DNA from 3 places in the Peribacillus sp. GL_122 genome. Region 1 is predicted to be linked to each of the others. Evidence: riboswitches for the same ligand, from Rfam matches in the RefSeq annotation. Region 1 holds a riboswitch; each other region holds the start of a gene.

Region 1 (7,906 bases):
TTTTCCATTACGGCGACGCGATGACAGATTTTACGTATTACATGCATTTCATGTGTTATCAAGACGATCGTCAATCCTAGGCGCTGATTGATGTCAACAAGCAATTCGAGTATGGAGTCGGTAGTCTGCGGATCCAAGGCAGATGTCGCTTCATCACACAGCAGCACTTTAGGGTTATTTGCCAGAGCCCTGGCTATTCCCACCCTTTGCTTTTGCCCTCCGCTTAATTGTGAAGGATAGGCCTTTTCCCTGCCTTCCAGTCCGACTAACTTGATCAATTCGTTCACACGCTTGGTCCGTTCAGTTTTAGAAACTCCTGCAATTTCCAATGGGAAAGAAATATTTTCCTGAACGGTCCTTGACCATAATAGATTGAAATGTTGGAAAATCATGCTGATTTCTTGACGGGCCTTACGTAGCTGAGCCCCTTTAATTTTTGAAATTTCCTTCTCAGCCACCACAACGGATCCCTCTGTAGGAGTTTCCAATCCATTGAGCATTCTGATCAAAGTACTTTTCCCCGCTCCACTGTATCCGATGATACCGAAAATCTCACCTTTATTTATTTCAACATTCACATTATTTACAGCCTTGATCGTCTCACTGTTTCCTTTTCCTGTTCGGAACAGCTTACTGACTTTCGTCAATGTAATCATTAATCCTCACCTCTTTTATCCAATAAAACCTATGAACTTAGTTGATTTCTCTACATTATTAGTCTGTTTCTCATATCATGCACATGTTTTCCTCATTAAAACAGAAAAAACCTTTCTGCATGAGCAGAAAGGCAGGTGAAGAAACAGGCCTTTCTCTCATCTTCCAAAGTAATTAAACTTTGTGTGAATTGGCACCTTTCCAAGGAAATCTCCTTGTCGGTTGCCGGGTTTCATCGGGCACATCCCTCCACCTCTCTTGATAAGAGCTAATATATAGAATATTTGTACATCATTAAGTTCTTTAGTATGGAGAAATTTTATCATAGATAAAAAAGGAGCGCAATGTATATTATTTCTAGTTCAAGAATGACAGGAACTTTGGTTAAAGCGTTTTGGAAGTCAAGGAAACGATATTCGTCGCTTTTTCAATTGCCTGCTCCAAATCTTCTATTAAGTCGTCTACATTTTCAATCCCGATGGATAAACGGACTTGATCGGCGCGCACACCCGCTTTCGCAAGACCCGCCTCATTCAATTGTTGATGGGTCGTACTGGCTGGGTGGATGATCAAGCTCTTCGCATCCCCTACATTCGCCACATGGGACCATAATTCCACCGAATTGATAAGTTTTGCCCCAGCTTCGCGATTACCTTGTATTCCAAAAGTCACGACAGACCCGGCTCCCTTAGGTAAATATTTATCCGCAAGGGCTTTATCGGGATGATCCTCATCACCAGGATGCGAAACCCAAGTCACGGCAGGATGGTTTTTTAAATATTTAATGACAGACTTGGTGTTTGATAGATGCTCTTTCATCCTTACATGCAGCGTTTCAAGTCCAAGCGTAAACTGGAATGCACTTTGGGCACTTAGCGCAGGGCCTAAGTCTCGAAGTAACTGAACTCGGGCTTTCGTTATGAATGCGGCAGGTCCTACTGCCTCGGCGTATACAAGACCGTCGTAGCTTGGGTCAGGCTCCGTGAAGCCAGGGTAGTTTGGCGAGTTCCAATCGAACTTCCCTCCATCCACGATGACACCGCCTAGTGTCGTTCCATTTCCCAGAAGCCATTTTGTAGCGGAATGGATGACGATGTCCGCGCCAAAATCAATTGGTCTGCAAAGATACGGTGTTGCAAAGGTATTATCAATGATTAAAGGTATGCCGGCTTCATGGGCGATTTTCGCTACCGCTTCAATGTCAAGCACCCTCAAACTTGGATTACCGATCGTTTCGGCAAAAATGGCTTTAGTTCTTGGCGTAATCGCCCTTTTGAAATTTTCAGGGTCATCGGGAGAAACGAACTTCACTTTGATCCCATACTTGGGAAGAGTATTTTCAAAAAGGTTATACGTACCGCCATATAATGTAGAGGCTGAAACAATCTCGTCACCTGCAGCGGCAATGTTCAGGATTGAAAGTGAGATGGCAGCCATTCCGCTTGCTGTTGCCAACCCGCCGATACCGCCTTCCAATAAGGCCATTCTTTCCTCAAAAACGCTGACCGTGGGATTATGAAGCCGTGTATATATATAGCCATTCTCCTTTAGGCCAAATAAATTCGCTGCATGGTCGGTGTCTTTGAACAAATATGCATTGCTTTGGTAAATAGGAACTGCACGTGCACCTGTTTCATCAGCTTGCAGACCGCCATGAACACTCAATGTTTCGAAACGCAACTTTTTCCCTGACATATGATTTCACCTTTTTCTATGGATTTAGTTGGAATTATATGATATCTGGCCTTTTATAAACAAAAAAACCACTTCAACAAGAAGAGGTCTCAAGAACACACCTCATCTACCAGAGCCAACACTCTGCTGGAATTAGCACCGTATATAAAATTTATACCGGTTGCCGGGCTTCGTCGGGCCAGTCCCTCCGCCACTCTTGATAAGAACTATTAAATTCTGCCATTACTTAATTCAAAATATAGCATTTTAGAATAAATCAGTCAATAAATTGTTAGAATATTCTTTGTTTAATTCCGATCTCGCGTTCAAATGTCCGCAACAAAGAAACCAACCACGGTTCTGATTGGTTTCTTAGCTGATTTCCTTAAGCAATCCGTACAAATAAGGAACGGATTGAAAGGCATATATTTTTTTGTGCAGCTTTCCTTTTTTGAAAAGCAATAAACAAGGCACACTTTCGATTTCATATGATTCGGCAATTGCATGGACATAGTTCATATTCATTTTACCTGCCTTCAATTCTGGAAACAGCTCCAAGGATATCGTCAACATCTTGGATGCAACCTGACAAGTGCCGCATAAAGGCGTATATAAATATAAGCAAAAGGTTTCCCCATTTTCAACAGCAAGCTTACACTCTTCTTCTTTCCATTCCTGCATCAATTAGTCGTTCACCCTTTGACTTAAAAATTTCATTTTCACATTCATATTGGCAGATAGTAGCACAGTTGCGATATGATGTTCGGGTGAGCTTTCCACTTCTTTGTACATTTTATTAATATACAGGTGGTTCGCTTCCGGCATTTCCCTTCGGAACTGCTTCCGCAGCTTTTCTCCTGATTCATCTGCGTCAAAAAGGAGATAAACATCACGATCCATCAATTCATCCACTAATTCATCCAGCTTAGTTAATGATATGGTCCCATTCGTACATCTTATTTCCACATCTTCATTTAAAACGGAGGCAACTTTTCTTCTATCGGAACTGCCTTCTACAATGATCACTTTATCGAATTCGCCCCACTCCATGTCATCACTCCATCTCACGAATTATGTGCGCAACTGCCACTGTACAAAATGAAAAAGAGAGCAGGCCTTTTCAGTCCCCCCTCTCCTTCTATTTAACCGTTGATTAAACTCTCATACTCTTCAGCGCTCATCAAGTTTTCAATATCACTGCTATTAGATGGTTCAAGCACGACCATCCATGCCTTTTCATAAGGAGACTCATTTACATATTCAGGGTTGTCACTTAAATCTTCGTTTACTTCAACAACCTTGCCACTGATAGGTGCATAAAGCTCAGAAACGGTCTTAACGGATTCAACACTTCCAAATGGTTCGTTCGCTTTCAATTCATCGCCGATTTCCGGAAGCTCAACGAATACGATGTCCCCAAGCTCGGACTGTGCGAAAGCTGTAATCCCAATGCGCACTGTTCCATCTTCCGTTTTGACCCATTCATGTTCTTTAGTGTAACGAAGTTCTTTTGGTGTTGTTGTCATTATTAACCCTCCATATGTACATCTTATTTTATCTATTACATTATAAGGTAGATTGTTTGTTTAAGTAAGGAATTAACCAAATATTTTGTGAAATTTCAGTTCCAAACCTGTTCGAATTGCTCTTCTTTGAAACCTACCGTCACTTTGGTGCCATCTGTAACAATCGGCCTTTTCAGAAGCATGCCATCCGTGGACAATATATCAAGCATTTCTGCTTCAGAAGCTTCTTTCAGCTTATCCTTTAAGCCCAGCTCCCGATATTTTTGACCGCTAGTATTGAAAAACTTCTTCAATTCCAAATTGCTGATTTTATATAGTTGTTCAATTTCTGTTCGCGAAGGCGGATTTTCCGCTATATGGATCGCTTCATATTGCAGTTCATGATTATCCAGCCACTTCTTCGCGTTACGGCATGTGCCGCATTTTGGGTACCAATATAATGTTAAGCCCATCATTTCACCACCTATCAATAGAATACCCGTTTTCAGCAAGCAATACAACGAAATATCTTTTGAATTTCCAATGCGATTTCATCAAAGTAAATAAAAGGGAATGCCTTAACGGGCATTCCCTTTACAGATTCTGATTCATTGCTTACAGAGCATATTTTTCCGCTTCGATTACCTTGACGGAAGCTTCACGTTTTTTCGCAATGACATTGATCGGATTGTGTCTTGTCAGCTTGCGGAGCGACGAAAGCATGATGCGAAGAGTATCGCCTGTTTCCACCGCAATTAACGTTTCTTTTGCATGCTGTTCTATTTCATTGAAAGCTTCCTGAACGAAGATTTCAGTGTAAAGCACTTTTTGTTTGTTCTTCTCCAGGCCTGTAGATGCAATGGCTTTCTCCGTACGCAATACCACGGATTCAGCTGCATAGGCAAGGGATGCGATATCAGCAATGTTAGAGAGGATTTCTTGTTCTTGATCAAGAGTTTTGCCGTATTTCTGTGCCGCTAGGCCCGCTGCCAAAATACCGATTTTCTTAGCGTTCCTAACAAGCATTTTTTCTTGTGCCAGTGGCTCATCGCCAGGTTCTTCCGGCATCATCATCATTAATTCCTCTTGCAGGCCTTGAGCTTTTTGAAGAAGCGGCAATTCCCCTTTAAGTGCTTTCTTCAGGAAAGTTCCCGGGACAAGCAATCGGTTGATTTCATTTGTACCTTCAAAGATCCGGTTAATACGTGAATCGCGATATGCTTTTTCAATTTCATACTCCTGCATGAAACCATAGCCGCCATGAAGCTGTACGCCTTCGTCCGTAACATAATCCAATACTTCGGAAGCGAAGAATTTATTCAATGAACACTCAATGGCATATTCAGCAACTGCAGCCGCCATTGATTTTCCATCTTTCACTTGCTCATCCGTCAATTTGCTTTGTCTTTGATCATAAAGGCCAACGGTGCGATATACAGAGCTTTCTGCTGCATAAATTTTAGCTGCCATTGTTGCAAGTTTTTCTTTCGTCAAGTTAAAATCGGAAATTTTCGTTTTGAACTGTTGACGTTGATTCGTATAAGCAGCTGTAATCTCAAGGGCACGTTTAGATCCGCCGACCGCACCGACGCCTAATTTATAGCGGCCGATATTCAGGATATTGAAAGCGATGACATGCCCTTTTCCGGCTACACCCAAAAGGTTTTCGACTGGTACATGTACGTCTTCAAGTATTAATGTACGTGTGGATGAGCTTTTGATCCCCATTTTCTTCTCTTCAGCACCAGTTGATACGCCTTTATAATCACGCTCAACAATGAAAGCGGAGAATTGTTCGCCGTCGATTTTGGCGTATACACAGAAGACATCTGCAAAACCTGCATTTGTAATCCATTGTTTTTCACCATTTAAAATATAGTGTGTTCCTTCTGGATTCAATTTCGCCGTCGTTTTTGCTCCCAAGGCATCTGAACCTGAGCTTGGTTCCGTTAAGGCATACGCAGCAATCTTCTCACCCGTTGCCAGTAAAGGGAGGTATTTTTTCTTTTGTTCTTCATTCCCGAATAATACGATCGGCAATGACCCGATACCTACATGTGCACCATGTGTAATTCCGAACCCGCCTGCAAGCGCCATTTTTTCCGTAATCAATGCCGAACTGATTTTATCAAGACCCAATCCGCTGTATTCCTCGGGAACATCAGCACCAAGTAAACCGATTTCTCCTGCATGCTTCAGTAATTTAACGGAACGGTCAAATTCATGGTTTTCTAAATGTTCAACCTGCGGCAGAATTTCATTCACTACGAAATCCTCGGCAGTTTTGGCAATCATTTTATGCTCATCAGAATAATCTTCCGGTGTAAACACTTGATCATACGTAATATCTTCCACTAAAAAGGCTCCGCCTTTAATGAGGCTACCTGTAGTTTGATTTGACATGTCATTTCCTCCTAAGTATTTAAGATGGTAAACCCGCCGGAAGCATGACAGCTTCCGGGAGGCGTGGGATTACGCCAATAATTCAAATACTCCAGCAGCACCCATTCCGCCGCCGATGCACATTGTCACGACTCCGAACTGTTGGTTTCTGCGCTTCATTTCATGAAGCAGGCTTAATGTCAATTTTGCTCCCGAACATCCCAGTGGATGGCCTAAGGCGATGGCTCCGCCATTTACATTGACAATCTCTTCATTCAATCCGAGCTCACGGATAATTTGAATGGATTGGGAAGCAAAGGCTTCATTCAATTCAAATAAACCAATATCCGATAACTCAAGACCCGCTAGCTTCAAAGCTTTAGGAATGGCTGCAATTGGACCGATGCCCATAATTTCAGGCGGTACTCCTGCTACAGCAAAGGAACGGAACTTACCCATCGGTTTCATCCCAAATGAAGAGGCCTTTTCCCTATCCATGACCATGACCGCGGCTGCACCATCACTCGTTTGTGATGAATTCCCAGCTGTTACGGATCCTGTAACAGAGAATGCAGGTCTTAGTTTTTTTAGCACTTCAGCGGTCGTGCCTGAACGAACACCCTCATCCTGTGTAAAAGTAAATGATTTTTCCTTTAATTTAAGATCTGGTCCCACTGAACGGAGGGTCACTTCAACCGGTACGATCTCATCGGAAAACTTTCCTTCTGCAATGGCCTTAGCCGCCTTTTGATGACTTCTAACAGAAAATGCATCTTGATCTTCACGGGAAATGCCGTATTTTTTTGCAACGGCTTCAGCAGTGTGACCCATGCCCATATAATATTCCGGTGCCGTTTCCGCAAGTCTCGCGTTCGGACGTGTTACATGGCCCATCATTGGCAAAAGGCTCATGGATTCCGCTCCGCCTGCAATGACTGTATCACTTTGGCCAAGCATGATTCTTTCCGCTCCATAAGCGATACTTTGCAGCCCGCTTGAACAGTAACGATTAATCGTTATGGCCGGTACTGTATAAGGCAATCCTGCCAATGCTCCAATGTTACGCGCCATGTTCAATCCTTGCTCCGCTTCAGGCATTGCACAACCGATAATCAGGTCATCTATGGTGCCTTCATATTTACCTGCCCGCTTTAACGTTTCCTTTACAACAAGAGCCCCTAAATCATCAGGACGTACACTAGCAAGAGAACCTTTTTTCGCTCTTCCTACCGGAGTCCTTGCTCCAGCTACTATTACCGCTTCTTTCATGAGGATCCCCCTTACTCATTTTTAAGCTATCGATCTATTAATCTTCGTTTTTTGCCATATCTTCATCTATTCATCAATTACGGAGCGGTTTACCTTTAACAAGCATGTGCTGCATCCTTGCCTGGGATTTCGGAGTCGAAATCAGTTTTAGGAATGCCTGTTTTTCTAGGTTCAAGATATACTGTTCATCTACTTCCGTGCCAAATGGGAGTTTTCCTCCTGCCAGGACGTATGCAAGCTCTTTGGCTATGACAAGGTCATGATCTGATAAGAATCCTGAAAGGCGCATGGATTCCGCCCCTAATAGAAGTGTGGCATAGCCAGTTTCACCTACGACAGGGATCTTTGTGCGGGCTGGAGCGGTATAACCTTGTTCATGCATGGAAAGTACCGCCTGTTTCGCATCATATAGCTGATGATCC
Region 2 (7,906 bases), 1.9 Mb from region 1:
ACCAGTGAGCAGGTTGGCTGGATTGGGAGCATAAATTCTATCGGAATGGCTGTTGGAGCCGTATTCTTTGGTGCGATGGCCGACAGGGTCGGACGGAAGAATGTCTTTATCATTACATTATTATTGTTTTCAATCGCAAGTGGCCTGTCTGCAGCAGTCAGTACACTCAGCTTGTTCTTGATATTGCGATTTTTGATTGGAATGGGACTTGGAGGAGAACTTCCGGTTGCCTCGACATTGGTCTCTGAAAGTGTTGAAGCAAGTAAAAGGGGAAGGGTTGTCGTCCTTCTTGAAAGTTTTTGGGCGGTTGGCTGGATTTTGGCAGCACTCATATCCTACTTCATCATTCCGGCTTATGGTTGGCGTGTTGCATTGTTATTGAGCGCAGTTCCAGCTTTATATGCGCTGTATCTGCGCTTGAAACTGCCGGATTCACCGAAGTATACGGAACTAGAAAAAAAGCAGAGACCGTCTATATTAAGCAATATGAAAAGTGTCTGGAAAAAGGAATACTCCCGTCAGACCCTTGTATTATGGATTCTATGGTTTTGCGTGGTCTTTTCTTATTATGGGATGTTTTTATGGCTGCCAAGTGTGATGGTCTTAAAAGGCTTCAGCATGATTCAAAGCTTTGAATATGTTTTGATCATGACGCTTGCACAGCTTCCGGGCTATTTTTCAGCTGCATGGCTGATAGAGAAGCTGGGACGTAAATTCGTTTTGATCACATACTTAATTGGAACCGCCGTTAGTGCCTTTTTCTTTGGATCGTCAGAGGGGCTGGCACTGCTGATAGTTTCCGGGATGTTCCTATCTTTCTTCAACCTGGGGGCATGGGGTGCGCTTTATGCATATACACCTGAGCAGTATCCAACAGCAGTTCGTGGTACAGGTGCTGGGTTAGCTGCAGGGATCGGAAGGATTGGCGGTGTCCTGGGACCGTTGCTTGTAGGGTATTTAGTTGCCGCAGACACACCGATTTCATCGATTTTCACCATTTTTACAATCGCTATTCTAGTGGGTGCCATTGCCGTAGCTTTTGGGAAGGAAACAAAGAATACCGTTTTGACATAAACAAAAGGAAGGGGACTGTAATCAGTCCCCTCTTTTCATTAATCAAAGTCTTTTATGATTTTTAAAAGGGATTCGGAGGCTCTCTTCGGACTATCTGCATTCATGATGGCCGATACGACTGCGGTACCGGATAGCCCGCTATCAGAAAGAGTGGAAATGTTATCTGCAGTGATACCCCCGATGGCTACGGCGGGAATGGATACGCTGCGGCAAATTTCCTCCAGATCCCCAATGGCCATTAGGGTTGCATCTTGTTTGGTCTTTGTAGGGAAAACGGAACCGACTCCGATATAGTCTGCTCCATTTCGTTCGGCTTCGAGAGCTTCTTCAAGAGTGGAGACAGATACACCTACAATCATATCTTCAGGAACCATTTGTTTGACGACAGGCAGTGGAAGGTCATCTTGCCCAATATGAATTCCGTCCGCTGCAACCGCAAGGGCTATATCCACCCGGTCGTTGATGATAAGGGGAATGGACAGCTCGTTCAATAATTGTTTTAATGCAGAAGCTTTTTTATAAAAGGAAAGGGAGGAATTGTTTTTCTCTCTAAGTTGTACGATCGAGACTCCTCCTGAAACCGATTCTGCAATGATTCTGGCCAATTCTTCTAATGCTAGGGATTCTTCCGTAACTAAATACAGGCTTAAATCAATTTGGGACTTCTTCATTTATTTTCACCTCATGCATCCAGATTTCCTTATCCATTCTTGATATTGCATCGATTAATCGCACGCGAAACGTTCCTGTTCCTTCATCTTTTTGAAGGTTTGCAGCAGCTAGTTCCCCTGAAATGCTCATGGTAGAGATACCGGCAATTGCCGCAGAATAGAAATCGTCGGTGACTCCGGAAAAAGTACCGATAAGAGCGGTGGACATGCAGCCGGTACCTGTAACATTAGTTAAAAGGAGGTTCCCATTGTCGATGATGGACGTATGTTTTCCGTCGCTGACCGCATCCTTAGCTCCGCTGACCACGACGATACTATTCAATTTATTTGCTGCTTGTGCAGCCAGCTCTGCATTGCTAATCGCTAGTTCCCCCGAATCCACCCCGCGTGTAACGTTATCCCCACCCATCAATGAAAGAATCTCACTCGCATTCCCGCGAATGATTTGGAAAGTAACCTTACTAAGGAGCTCTTTGACCTGCTCTGTACGATAGGGGGTGGCACCAACTCCCACCGGGTCCAAAATGACCGGGATATCCTGGGCATTTGCCGTCTTACCGGCAATCACCATTGCTTCAAAGGCTTTATCATCGATCGTACCGAAATTCAAGACCAATGCATCTGCTAATTTGACCATATCCGCCACTTCTCTTGGGCTCGAAGTCATTACTGGTGAACCACCGATGGCAAGGGTGGCATTTGCACAGTCGTTGACCGTAACAAAGTTGGTGATTTGGTGAATGAGTGGTTTTCTTTCTTTTACCTTCACGAATAAATCGGCTGCAGAAACCTTCATATTAATTCACTCCGTTCTTTTTTTGAAAATGAATGAAAATGGTGGACAGGTCCATGACCTTTGCCGATTGAAAAGCTATTGCGTATCGCTTCAGAAATATAGGTCTTGGCCTGTTCGATCGACTGTTGCAATGGCAGCCCATTTGCCAGGTTTGATGTAATGGCAGATGATAGAGTACAGCCCGTGCCATGAGTGTTTTTCGTATGAATGCGCTCTCCCTTGATCCATTGGAAGTCAGTCCCATCATAAAAAAGGTCATTTGGATTTCCTGCTGCATGGCCTCCTTTAAGTAAAACGGCTTTGGGACCCATTTCTTGTATTGAAATGCATGCCTTGTAGAAATCTTGTTCCGTTCGAATCGACAAGCCAGTAAGTACTTCCGCTTCCGGTACATTTGGGGTTAAAAGTGTTGCAAGCGGAAGCAAATCCATTTTTAAGGCAGAGACAGCCTTTTCGTCGAGCAAATGATGGCCGCTTTTGGAAATCATGACAGGGTCAAGGATAACGATGGCAGGCAAGAAGGTTTTAAGGGACGCAGCGACAGTTTCCACGATTTCTTTTGATCCAAGCATGCCTATTTTTACTGCATCGACATGAATATCTTCAAAGATAGCTGCAATTTGATCTGATATGATTGCTGTTTCAATTGGCTGTACTGAACGGACTTCCATTGTATTTTGTGCGGTTACGGCTGTGATGGCAGACATTCCAAAGACACCATGTGCAGAAAATGTTTTTAAATCCGCTTGTATTCCAGCGCCGCCCCCTGAATCAGAGCCTGCGATGGTTAATGCTGTTTTCATAAAAAAACCCCTTCATATAATTATTTTTTAGAAGTATTTTAAGTAATATGAAAGCTAAAATCGCACCAGCGAATGAACTGAGCATAAAAGCCGGTAAAAAACCAAAAAGAGCAGCTTTTTCTCCCAATAGGAGGAGGGCAAGTGGATAACAGGCTAGGGAACCGAGAATACCGGTCCCGATCACTTCCCCTAAACAGGCGAATTTTAAGCTTTGTGTTTTTCGATAAAGGATGGCAGCCAAAAGTGCACCGATCATGCTCCCGGGAAAGGCAAAAATTGAACCGGTACCAGACATGTTTCTAATGATGGAAACTAAAAAAGCTTGTGTCACAGCATAAGCTGGCCCCAATAGAACGGCAGTCATGACATTTGCCAGATGCTGAATAGGAAAGACCTTTGCAAATCCTGCAGGTATGAAAATAAATGAACTGGTCAGCGTCGTTATAGCCGTGATCATGGCAGTCAACGTCAGTTTCTTGATAGGATTCATCATCATGTCAACGACCTACAGCGGCCAATCCTGCTCATTTTGAACCATATCCCAGAATAAATATTCATATCGGGAAGTAACCAAAAAGTGCTTTTCTAATCTAAGAAGTTCCGTTTCTGGCATGCCTTCCGTCAATTCTTCCAACAAAGCGATCAGCCATTTGTGTGCTTCACCGAATTCAGGAGATGAATAGGACCTTATCCAATCTGCGTAGCGATTGTTTTCCAATGCTGCTCCATTTTGTTCTTTTAATAGCAAACCGATTTCATAATAATCCCAAGCGCAGGGCAGGAGACAGGCGATCAAGTCTGCCAAAGTCCCATGCTGAGCTGCATTTAGCATGTATCCTGTATAGGCTAGAGTGGTTGGAGTAGGCTCTGTATCTTCCAATTCCTTGGAACTGATCCCGAATTCGGAAGCATAATGCCGATGAATATCCATTTCCACTTGAAGGGTTTCATTTAAAATACTCGCAAACTTTGCCATGGTTTCGATGTTATGAGCTTTGATGACACCTAAAGCAAAGAGCTTGGAATAATCCATAAGATAGATATAGTCCTGCTTCAGGTAATAGGCAAATTTGTTTTCAGGAAGCGTACCATTTCCAATTGCCTGGACAAAGGGATGTGAATGGTTCCTTTTCCAAATTTCTTTTGACCGTGCATGTAGTCTATCACTGAATGGTTCTAATTTAACATTCTCCATTGTTCATCCTCCTTTAGAATGGATCTCCTTGTTAATGAAAAAACCCGTTCCTGAATACGGAACGGGGTAGATGGATATAGTCTGTAAATGGACGATATCATCCACTTCCCTCCGCCGGTATGAGCCGGTTCAGGTTCAAAGGGTCCGGAACTAATTCCATCTCAGTCTTAAAAAAGACTCCCCTAGTGGTGTGAATTGTATGTAATTACTGACATCATATCAGAAAGACAAGAAAATGCAACCCGCATTTGAAAGAGGGACCATTTTATGTCCAGGAAAAAAGGGAGAACCAGGTAATTGACTTTTGATGGTTATTAGGATAAAATCATGTCTACATCATTTATATATCGATTTCTTATCCAGAGAGGTGGAGGGACTTGGCCCAACGAAACCTCGGCAGCGGACCCGTTTTGGGAACTGTGCTAAATCCAACAAGCATATGCTTGGAAGATAAGAAGAGCCGTACGGACACTGTCAGCCTCTTCTTGAATTAGAAGGGGCTTTTATTTTTGGGAAATAACGTTTAGTGACATAATGGAAAAGGTATATATAATTTGGTGAAAATCAAACAAGTTGATAAAGTTTAGCTAACTAGAAGCAGGCTCTAGGAAGACTAGGAAAGGAGCCATTTACATGGCAGAATTATTTAAGAGGATTGAACAGAGGAAGGCAAAGCTTATTGAAGAGTTATTGGCCAATGGAGTATACAAAACCTCTGATGAAAGGCACCTTTATGATGCCCCATTAAAAGTACTTGAAGATGAATATAAGATTGTTATAAATAGACCAAATACTGAGTCACCTTCTGAATGGATGACATAGTAAACGATGGACTATATTTTGGGTTTTTGGATAAGGGATATGATGTAAGCATTCGCAGTCTACACTAGTGGATGCTTTTTTTGCGTTTGATAGAAAATGACACAAAATATACATAATTTTAGAATGAAATAGTCATTTTGTCACATTTATCCTTTAAAATAACACATTTAATTTCTGAAAAATAGTTGATTTTTACTAGTAGTTTCATTATGATGAAAGTGTAAAAATATTGAATAAATGGGAGGTGGCTATATAATGCCTTGCCGTAAGGTAACGATAGAAAAAGTAGAAGAGAAGAGAAAAGAAATGATCAACTTGGCAGCAATTTACGGCTTAACAAGTCTGCTAACTGTTCAAGCCAGTCAAGAATTGGATATGCTATTAAATGCGTTAACAAGTAAAAGAGATTCTGAACATTTTCCCCTCCAGAAAGCATATAGGTATTTTTAAATTAGCCAATTCGACCTCGATTAATATGAAAAAGCTACTGCTCAAGGCAATAGCTCTAAAGAATAATATTAAATATCGACACGTTTACCAAGAATGACCAAATCCCGCTCAATGCCATCCAGCTCGGCAACTTGAGGTAAATGTGCCCATTCTTCAAACCCGAATTTGGAAAAAAGCTTAAGGCTTGGTGTATTGTGGGCGAATATGAAACCCAATAGAGTCTTAACACCTAATTTTGGACTCAATTCAATGGCCTTTTGAATCGAAATTTGTCCGATTCCTTTTCCCCGGAAATAATCATCAATATAAATGCTGATTTCGGCAGTGGAATTATATGCCGGTCGGCCATAGAAGGATTGGAAGCTCATCCATCCAGCAGTTTTCCCTTCTATAGTAATGATAAATAGCGGTCTACTTTCTGAATGATGTTCCTCAAACCATTTAACCCTCGATTGGACGGATACAGGTTCCGTATCTGCCGTGACCATTCTTGAAGCAATTGTCGAATTATATATTTCAACAATTCTGGGTAGATCAGATAGTTCTGCCTCTCTAAACTCTATGTGCTCTTCCATGATTTAAACTCCTAACTATCATTTATTCAATCTCCAGAATGAAGGGTAATCCCGTTTTTTGTTTAAGGGACGGTGAATGACACTCAATCCATTGAAAGTTTTATATTATCATACACTCTTAAATCTTTATCTGACAATTTTTTTTATGTTAAGACTGCAGATTTTTTGGGTATGTAAAAGATTAAATACTTCTAGTAAAGAGACAAGAGGAGAACCAAATGAAAAAATTGGCAGGTTTATTGATTATAGTACTAGTTATATGTTTTGCTGCATATGAATTTCAGGCCTCGGAGTCGGAAGATGTGCAAAGGGTGATGGCTTTTGGAGATTCATTAACCTATGGAAAAGGGGATAAGGACGGAGAAGGATATATAGAAGGCCTTGAGGATGAATTGAATAATCCGCAATCCGAACAAAAAGTGAGTTTTTGGAATTACGGTATAAAAGGCCAGGAAACGGATGGGGTGATGAAACAGCTTGATGATTACCGCATTAAAACGAAACTTGATGAAGCCGATACTTTCATCGTTTATATTGGAACGAATGACTTGATCAATAGCAACGGCGGGGACTTGAAGAAAATAAGTGACCGAAAAATCAATGAGGGTAAACGGGAGTATATCAGCCATCTGAAAAAGATTACATCAACATTGATAGAGGCAAACGATAAAGCGGATATTCTGGTAGTAGGATTATATAACCCAATTAAAGACAATCAAAAACTTGAAAAGCACATTCGCGATTATAACCTGTCAATAAAGGGAATAGCGGATAAAGATAAAAGGATGTTATTCATTCCTACAAATGATCTTTTTGAAGATAAAAAGAAAACAGAGTATTTCAGTGATAAGTTACATCCGAATGAAAAAGGGTATCAGCTCATTGCGAATCGGGTTTTGGAAAGTTATGATTTCAAATGAAAGCAAAAATGCACAGGAAGGCTTTCTGTGCATTTTTGCCCGCAAAGTAGCTAGGAATTTGATATCGCTTTTAGTTGAGGGAACTGCAAGTCATGGAGCTGCTTGTATCTGCCGTTGTTTTGCAATAACTGTTGATGTGTTCCTTTTTCATGAACCTGCCCTTTTTCCAGAACGATAATTTGATCGGCATCATGAATGGTCGATAAACGATGTGCAATTACTATTGAAGTCCGGTTTTTCATTAAACGTGACAATGCCTGCTGGATCAAATGTTCGGATTCTGTATCCAAGGCCGCCGTTGCTTCATCGAGAATGATGATTTGCAGATTTTTCAAAAGTGCCCTAGCTATGGCAATGCGCTGTTTTTGTCCGCCTGAAAGCTTGACTCCGCGCTCTCCAATCTGAGAATCATAACCATCAGGAAAGGCACTGATAAAGTCATGCGCATTTGCCGCTTTGGCGGATTCGTTGATTTCAGCATCTGTAGCATCAAGTTTGCCATACACGATGTTATCACGGATGGAACCATTGAATAAAATGATATCCTGGGAAACAATTCCCATTTGTCCCCGTAATGATTTCAGTGACACTTCTTTGATA
Region 3 (7,906 bases), 130 kb from region 1:
GGCTGCTTATCCCTTATACGAACTCAAGTTTACAAGGTGATGACGTCATGGTAAGCCCATTCACGCTCATTTTTGAAAAAGCTGGAGTGGCCTTTGCCGCTTCGCTTATGAATGCCGTCATTTTAACAGCGGTATTATCTGCAGGTAACTCAAGTCTATATGCATCAACGCGTATGTTATACTCAATGGCAAAAGATGGACAAGCACCGCGTATTTTTGCAAAACTTAATAAACGCGGAGTACCGGTTGCAGGCATGATTTTGACATGTTCCATCGGCATGCTGGCCTTTTTAGCCTCCGTATTCGGTGATGGTAAAGTGTATATTTGGTTAATGAATGCCATTGGAATTACAGGATTTATCTTTTGGCTCGGCATTTCCATCAGTCATTACCGTTTCCGGAAAGCATTCATCGCTCAAGGCCATTCATTGGAGAAGCTGCCATATAAGGCATTATGGTTCCCGATTGGACCGATCTTTGCCATTTTAATTGGCATGATCGTCATCCTGTCCCAAAATATCCAAGCATTTTTCTCAGACCAGATCGATTGGGGCAGTGTTATAGCTGCATACCTGGGAATCCCGCTTTTCCTTGGTCTATGGTTTGGCTATAAGCTGGTAAGAAAAACTAAATTCGTTAAACTTGATGAAGTGAAATTTGACTTTGACAAAAAATATGAATGAACAAGCGTAAAGTAAAATCAGCCGGACAATGTAGTTTAAAATTGTCCGGCTTTTACTTGTTTTCTATGTGCTCATTAACAAAAGCCAGGAAGCTGATTCCTGGCTTTTTATTTTTATTAAATGGAAATTTATACAAAAATTCCAGGCGGTGTTATATGATAATCGTAAACTTTGCTAAATTGCATGTACAGAACGACGGGAAAGCTTTTACTATTTTCAATGGAAAGGGAAGGTGCACGGCTGATGACCTTATTGACTCATTTAAAAGTATTGGACTTTTCAACGTTACTGCCAGGCCCATTTGCCACTTTGATGCTAGCGGATTTAGGAGCGGACGTTTTGAAGGTAGAGAGGCCGGGAGCAACGGATTCATGGGGTGTGAACCAGTATCTTAACAGATCGAAGAAGTCGATCACACTTGATTTAAAACAATCTGAGTCCATCGAATCCGTAAAAAATCTAGTGAAGGAATACGATATCGTCATTGAACAGTTCCGTCCAGGCGTCATGGAACGCCTAGGGCTGGGCTATGAGGCATTAAAATGGATCAATCCGAAGCTGATTTACTGTTCCATCACGGGCTTCGGCCAGACAGGTCCCTATAAAGACCGACCGGGACATGATATCAATTATATTTCGATTGCAGGCTTATCAGGCTATTCCGGTACGAAAAAGGATGGCCCGGCAAAAAACGGAACCCAAATAGCAGATCTTGCCGGAGGATCACTGCATGCTGTTATCGGTATATTATCTGCAGTCATTCACAGGGAAAGAACGGGATTCGGCCAAGCCATCGACATCAGCATGACCGACTGCAGTTTTGCCTTGAATGCCATATCCGCACCCCTGAATTTACAAGGGGGCCTCGATCTTGAACCAGAAAAATTGATGTTGAACGGAGGATCCTTTTATGACTTTTACGAAACGAAAGATGGACGATATTTTTCGGTAGGAAGCCTTGAGCCCCCTTTTCGAAAAGCCTTATGTGAAGCAATCGGTGCACCCGAATTGTATGAACTGAGCATGAAAAGCGATGAAGAAAGCGGAATCAGGTTTAAAACGGCCGTCCGACTGGCTTTCCTTGAAAGGGATTTTCATGAATGGCAAGAAATATTCGCTGATTTCGAGGCCTGCGCAGAACCAGTGCTGACCTTCACTGAAGCGGCCGAACACCCCCAATTGAAGGACAGGGGAATGATCGTCGAGGTACCGGACGGAAAAGGAAATGCCCAGAAGCAAATCGCCTGCCCGATCAAAACATCGGTTTTCACCCCTGAATATAAACATGCAGGCTTGAGGCCAGGACAAAACAACTCAGAAATTCTTCACACCCCCAATCGCTAAATAAAGATGTAAAGGCTATCACTTTTCCGAGTTTTTTTGGAAGGGGATAGCCTTCTTTTTGAAGGTCGAATTAAGTTGGAGATAGGTCGAAATAAGCGGAGGAAGGCCATATTAAGCTGGAAACAACCCAAATTAAGCAGAAGGAGAACAATAGCACTTGTGGAAAGCAACATATGACTACTGTGAAAAATTTACCAGTTATAACTAATGTGGGCAGGGTATCAGAGTAGCATCCTGGTAAGGAGGGTTGCTTAAACATGTTTGGTCTCTCTGATATCATTAAATTTCTATTTTCCTTTTTTTTGATCATGCCGATCGTTACGCTGATACATTTGAGCGGGCATATTTTCTTTGTTACGATCTTTGGGGGATCAGAAAAGAAGATCTTGATCGGTTGTGGTAATAAACTTTTCGCCTTTCGGAACATAGAGGTGAGGAAATATTATTTTTGGAATGGGACTTGCGAGTTCAAGGGATTGAAACATGATAATCGATTGACGAATACGCTGATATATTTAGGGGGGGCTATCTTTAATTTAGTCAGCATGCTGACCATCTATAGTTTAGTGTATCAGAATATCCTGGACAGCTCGGTGATCTGGTATCAATTCATCTATTTTTCTTTCTATGTTATGTTTTTCTCCTTGTTTCCGATGTATTTCTCGGACGGGTCGCCTAGTGATGGGAAGGCTGCGGAATTGGCCTTGAGGAACAAGCTGGAAGATAGGGTGACGGATGATATATTTGTGAAGAAAATGGATGATGATGATAACTGCAAGTAAAAAGGGGACGTGCTGGTGACCGTTCTTTTTTTTTTGCTTTCAGCTTTAGGATTCATCATAAGGCTAAAATCTAGCCTTATGATGAATGTTTATATAACGGTCTAGGGTTTTATGGATTGTGCTATTTTACTGCTTGACGATGAACTTGAAAGGACCAGAACAATGACCATGGCAATGGCAACCCCTGTTGCAGCGATCCAGGTTATGGAAGCAAGGGATACTTGTTCTACAGCAACACCGCCAATTCCAGCACCTGCCGCCATGGCCAATTGCATCATCGACTGATTCAGACCGAGCATGACTCCTGATGATTCAGGTTCAAGGGTCGCTAAATGATATTGCTGTGTCGGCCCTGATGACCATGCTGCGAACGACCATAAGGTAAGGATTATCAAAACGCCCATCAATGAATTCGTAACGATGGATAACATGATGATCATCATAATATGCAGAGCCATACCGCCAATTAGTGTAAATGATACACCCCATCGATCCGTACTATAACCGCCAAACTTTGATCCAATCAAGCTTGCGATACCGAATATAAGCAAGGCCGTGCTAAGTAGAGAGTCACTTATCCCTGATACGGATAGCAGGTAAGGGGATAGATAGGTATAAGCTATCGAATATCCGCCAAGCCAGAAGAAGGTTATCGATAATCCAAGGGCAACTTTCCTTTTTTTAAGAAGGGCCAGCTGCTGGAGAAGTGGTACTGGTTTATCCCCTTTGGTAGGAGGAATGGTAAAGAATAAAACGATCATGGCAATCAGGCCGAATAGGGCGATTCCGCCAAAGACGGATTTCCACCCGAATGCATCTGTCATGATTCTTCCGAGAGGTACGCCAATGATAAGGGAAGCTGTAAACCCCATGACAACTGTCGCAATAGAACTTGCTTGTTTATCTGGCGGAGCAAGCTTAGCGGCAATATTCAGAGCGGTGACTACAACCAATCCTGCACCAAGTGCCATGATTATGCGTGCAAATAGAAACGGTCCAAAGCCTGGTAATAGAAAGGCAAGCAGATTGGCCACTACGAATAGTCCAAGGGAATACAACATTAATCTTCGTCTGTCTAAACTTGCTGTTAAAGCCATGAGAATGGGTGTACCGATTGCGTAGACAAGGGAGAAAATTGTAATGAGCTGTCCTGCGGCAGCAAGGGTCACTCCAAGAGAATCCGCAATCTTATCCAAAATTCCGGATATTATGAATTCGGATGTTCCTACTAAAAAACTGATAATCGCTAACATGTAAATTTTCCATGTATTAAGCAAAATAGATTCACTCCTCATTAATGATTATTAATTTTATATAAAGACATATCGCAATATGTTGATATGTATGAATAAAAAAATAAACATATCGCGAAATATCGAAATGTTAGAGAGAAAAATGAACCCAACCCTCTAAGGTACGGATCAGGTTCATTTTCATACTTCTTCTTTCAAGAAATCAGTAATTTTTGAGATTGCCTCTTCATCTCGTTTGTAATACGTAAACTTTCCTATCCGCTCCGTTTTAATCAATCCTGCTCTAAGAAGCATCGAGAGGTATTGAGAGGCCGTGGACTGGGTCATGTTTAATTTTTCCGTAATCTGACTTACGCAAACGCCGGTTTCCTTCATGTCTATTCCCTCATGAGGGGTGAAGTGGAGTTCAGGCGCCTTGAGCCATTGTAAGATTTGCAACCTGGATTCATTGGATAATGCTTTAAATATCTCGATTGTTTTCATACATTTCATTATATCGAGAATTATCGATATGTCAAATAGTTTTATCATTCATCGTTAGTTTCATAAATAGCAAAACTTGATACCGTTATCTAAAGAGTCATTAAAGGAATGGAAATGTATTATTGCAAGAACCTAATCGGCTCCCTTATAAGTGCGGCCGATTAGGTTGTTCAAATCCTGTAAATCAGAATTAAAGTCTCCGCTAAAAAATCATTTCCATACTTCTTTTGCTACATCAACGACGAATTTCAGCTTTTCCCATTGCTGTTCTTCGGTCAGCTTGTTGCCGTGATGGGTGGAGGCGAAGCCGCATTGCGGACTTAAGCATAATTGTTCGAGAGGAACGAAGTGCGAGGCTTCTTCAATGCGTGCCTTAACAGCTTCCTTGTCTTCGATTTCTCCATTTTTTGAAGTGACGACACCCAGTACGACCCGTGCTCCGCCATTTGGAATGTATTCCAATGGTTTGAAATCTCCTGAGCGTTGATCATCATATTCCAAGAAAAATCCATCCACTGTTTCTTTTGCCAATAAAGTTGGGGCGATACGGGCATAGCTTCCTTCAAACGCCCAAGTCGACTGGTAGTTCCCACGACATAGGTGTGTAGTGACGACAAGGTCTTCTGGTTTGCCTTCCAATGCGCCATTAATTACGCGAAGTGCAAGATCGATTAACTGTTCCCTCGTATATTTTCCATCTTTGAACTGGAAATCTGGAGCTGAAAGTCTGGCAATATATACATCATCCAATTGAAGATAACGTACACCTGCTTCATAAAAAGCCTTCAAAGCATGCTGATACGCTTTGATGATATCATTAGCATAGTCTTCAATATCAGGATAGATGTCTTCATTATGAATGCCTACAGCAAATAATTGATTTGGGCTGGGAATGGTTTGCTTGGCAACGGCGCGTCCGTTCACGATTTTGTTCAATTCAATGAAATCGCGAATGAAGGGATGTTCAGGATTGAATGAAACCTTCCCGGTATTGCGAACGTTATATCTCTCTGTTTCCACACCATCGAATGTGAGACCTTTTTCAGTCACATATCCCTCGATGCCATTTAAATGTTCGAGGAAGTCAAAGTGCCACCATGTTCGTCTGAACTCACCATCCGTCACGGCCTCTAATCCAACTTCAATTTGTTTTTCGACAATCCGATTGATTTCTTCGGTTTCAACTTCACGAAGCCGCTCTGCTGAAATGGTACCTTCCTTAAATTGCTTTCTGGCAATATGTAAACGTTCTGGTCTTAATAAACTTCCGACGTGATCGGCCCTGAATGGTGCTTTCGTTAATGTGATTGACATGTTGCATTCCTTCTTTCCTTTTAAAAATAAAAAACCTCTTCTTAAAAATAAGAAGAGGTGTTGGCAGCAAAGCTATATACTCTTCTTATCTTCAAGTTTTTACACTTCTGGAATTAGCACAGTACATGATCAGTCTGTTGCTGAGGCATCAAAGGGCCAGTCCCTCCACCTCTCTGGATAAGAGTTGTCTATTAAATTAATTATGACTATACAGATAGTTTTTATAAAGGTCAAGTATTGAAGGTGGAAGATTTCGAATATACCGATTATTAATATGGGTTGAAAAGTTAACTACATCAAGGAACCTGGCATATGCTATAACCGACGTTCTGTATGAGCGGCAGGAGGGGAATGCAAGGATGAGTACATTCAGTCCATTCAAAAATGGCATACCGATAACGGTAACTGAAGCCATGATAGAGAATATCTTAAGAATGAAATCATATGGTCAGGATATTAAAGTCGAGATTACGCCAAAGCATATAGTGCTTTCCGGAACGATGGAAGTGAAAAAAATGATGTTTAAGAAAAACGTAGCTTTTCGGATTACATTAAAACCGGTTCATGTGGAAAAAAGAACGATTGTATTTGAATTAGTGGAAATGGAACCAATTGACAGGAATTTCATCAACCAAAGGATATTTAACAGACCTCCATTTTTTGAATTTGAAAAAAGAACGATCAAAATGAATGTTAATGCTTGGAGCATCGTGAGAAAAATTCCCGTTGGCACAATTAAATCGTATGAACTCGTCGAAGGTGCATTGAAAATGAAAATTACTTTATGATGGAGTTTACATACATTCTTAGCCGAAAACTATAAAGGGAGTGACAGGTATGATAGTGTTATGGTGACATTGGTCATGAAAAAAATGTGTTTGATAAATCAAGCTCTTTAAAATATACTAAATGACTTGAAGTTTTGAGTTTTTCTGGGAATGAGGAGGATAATGATGGATCAGAAGATTTTGCCTGCTTCAGCAAGCATGAAGGATTTCGAAAGATTTTTAGAAAGTTCCTATGAAATAGGTGTGTTTCTTGATTTGCATATATCACAATTGAAAAACGTAAGTATGATGGCAAAGCAGCATAATAAGAAAATGATTTATCATGTCGATTTGATCCATGGCATAAGAAGTGATGAGTACGCGACAGAATTCATTTGTCAGGAATATAATCCATATGGGCTGATTTCAACTAAATCAAACGTTATATTGAAGGCGAAGCAAAAGGGAGTCATTGCCATCCAGCGAATCTTTTTAATAGATTCACATGCGCTTGAGAAAAGTTATAAGCTGGTGCAGAAAACCAAGCCGGATTATATCGAAGTATTGCCGGGCGCTATGCCATGGATGATAAAAGAAGTGAAGGAACGATTGCAGACACCGATTTTTGCAGGCGGCCTCATACGTACTTCGGATGAAGTCATGAACGCCCTTGATGCTGGAGCGTCGTCAATCACCACTTCCAAAACTGAATTATGGGATATCGTTTAATAGGGGAAATTAAAAAAAATCACAGAAAAATAGATTAATTTTTTACAAAATATTGACAGCGTTTTCATTACCTAGTATATTTTATTATACAAGTTAATATATGTGACGGAGACTAGGAGATTCACAACAGATCTATTCATAATTTATTTTATGAAGATAGTTCTGCTGTGGATCTCCTTTTATTTGTTGGCATGGTTTAAAAATTTATCAGGGGAGGGGTTTTATTCATGACTCCATTTTGGGGAGAAGTGTTAGGTACGATGATATTAGTTTTATTCGGAGCAGGCATTGGGGCTGGTTCATCCTTAAAGGGTTCCTATGCAAAAGATGCCGGCTGGATCGTTATCACGATTGCATGGGGATTGGCTGTTACGATGGGTGTTTTTGCAGTGGGGTCCATAAGCGGGGCGCATTTAAACCCGGCAGTCACAGTAGGGTTTGCGATTATTGGGGAATTTCCTTGGAGTGATGTGCCCGGTTACATCGTTGCCCAAATGATTGGCGCAATCCTTGGAGCAACTCTAGTATTCCTGCATTATTTGCCACACTGG

The links. A riboswitch is a leader RNA that binds a small molecule or an ion and turns the genes downstream of it on or off. The one in region 1 is predicted to bind S-adenosylmethionine.
Region 2: another riboswitch for S-adenosylmethionine. It lies ahead of AC3ISB_RS06890 (Fur-regulated basic protein FbpA); the one in region 1 lies ahead of AC3ISB_RS25910 (O-acetylhomoserine aminocarboxypropyltransferase/cysteine synthase family protein).
Region 3: another riboswitch for S-adenosylmethionine. It lies ahead of AC3ISB_RS25215 (5-methyltetrahydropteroyltriglutamate--homocysteine S-methyltransferase); the one in region 1 lies ahead of AC3ISB_RS25910 (O-acetylhomoserine aminocarboxypropyltransferase/cysteine synthase family protein).

What each region holds. Positions count from the first base shown of each region.
Region 1 covers NZ_CM174415.1:5,311,404-5,319,309, forward strand. Annotated here, with positions in the region: gene AC3ISB_RS25905 (methionine ABC transporter ATP-binding protein) at 1-656, opposite strand, end outside; SAM riboswitch class I at 810-922, opposite strand; gene AC3ISB_RS25910 (O-acetylhomoserine aminocarboxypropyltransferase/cysteine synthase family protein) at 1,039-2,349, opposite strand; SAM riboswitch class I at 2,449-2,555, opposite strand; gene AC3ISB_RS25915 (thioredoxin family protein) at 2,701-3,009, opposite strand; gene AC3ISB_RS25920 (toprim domain-containing protein) at 3,013-3,378, opposite strand; gene gcvH (glycine cleavage system protein GcvH) at 3,471-3,854, opposite strand; gene AC3ISB_RS25930 (arsenate reductase family protein) at 3,950-4,306, opposite strand; gene AC3ISB_RS25935 (acyl-CoA dehydrogenase FadE) at 4,449-6,236, opposite strand; gene AC3ISB_RS25940 (acetyl-CoA C-acetyltransferase) at 6,306-7,484, opposite strand; gene AC3ISB_RS25945 (3-hydroxyacyl-CoA dehydrogenase/enoyl-CoA hydratase family protein) at 7,558-7,906, opposite strand, start outside.
Region 2 covers NZ_CM174415.1:1,409,641-1,417,546, forward strand. Annotated here, with positions in the region: gene AC3ISB_RS06860 (MFS transporter) at 1-1,074, shown strand, start outside; gene thiE (thiamine phosphate synthase) at 1,113-1,745, opposite strand; gene thiM (hydroxyethylthiazole kinase) at 1,726-2,541, opposite strand; gene thiD (bifunctional hydroxymethylpyrimidine kinase/phosphomethylpyrimidine kinase) at 2,538-3,344, opposite strand; gene thiW (energy coupling factor transporter S component ThiW) at 3,313-3,834, opposite strand; gene tenA (thiaminase II) at 3,850-4,539, opposite strand; TPP riboswitch at 4,629-4,733, opposite strand; SAM riboswitch class I at 4,892-4,996, shown strand; gene AC3ISB_RS06890 (Fur-regulated basic protein FbpA) at 5,173-5,361, shown strand; gene AC3ISB_RS06895 (aspartyl-phosphate phosphatase Spo0E family protein) at 5,617-5,811, shown strand; gene AC3ISB_RS06900 (GNAT family N-acetyltransferase) at 5,880-6,386, opposite strand; gene AC3ISB_RS06905 (GDSL-type esterase/lipase family protein) at 6,605-7,306, shown strand; gene AC3ISB_RS06910 (ABC transporter ATP-binding protein) at 7,357-7,906, opposite strand, start outside.
Region 3 covers NZ_CM174415.1:5,182,984-5,190,889, reverse strand. Annotated here, with positions in the region: gene AC3ISB_RS25240 (amino acid permease) at 1-683, shown strand, start outside; gene AC3ISB_RS25235 (CaiB/BaiF CoA transferase family protein) at 927-2,027, shown strand; gene AC3ISB_RS25230 (hypothetical protein) at 2,285-2,809, shown strand; gene AC3ISB_RS25225 (MFS transporter) at 2,911-4,086, opposite strand; gene AC3ISB_RS25220 (ArsR/SmtB family transcription factor) at 4,243-4,545, opposite strand; gene AC3ISB_RS25215 (5-methyltetrahydropteroyltriglutamate--homocysteine S-methyltransferase) at 4,756-5,859, opposite strand; SAM riboswitch class I at 5,942-6,043, opposite strand; gene AC3ISB_RS25210 (hypothetical protein) at 6,219-6,647, shown strand; gene AC3ISB_RS25205 (glycerol-3-phosphate responsive antiterminator) at 6,813-7,355, shown strand; gene AC3ISB_RS25200 (MIP/aquaporin family protein) at 7,583-7,906, shown strand, end outside.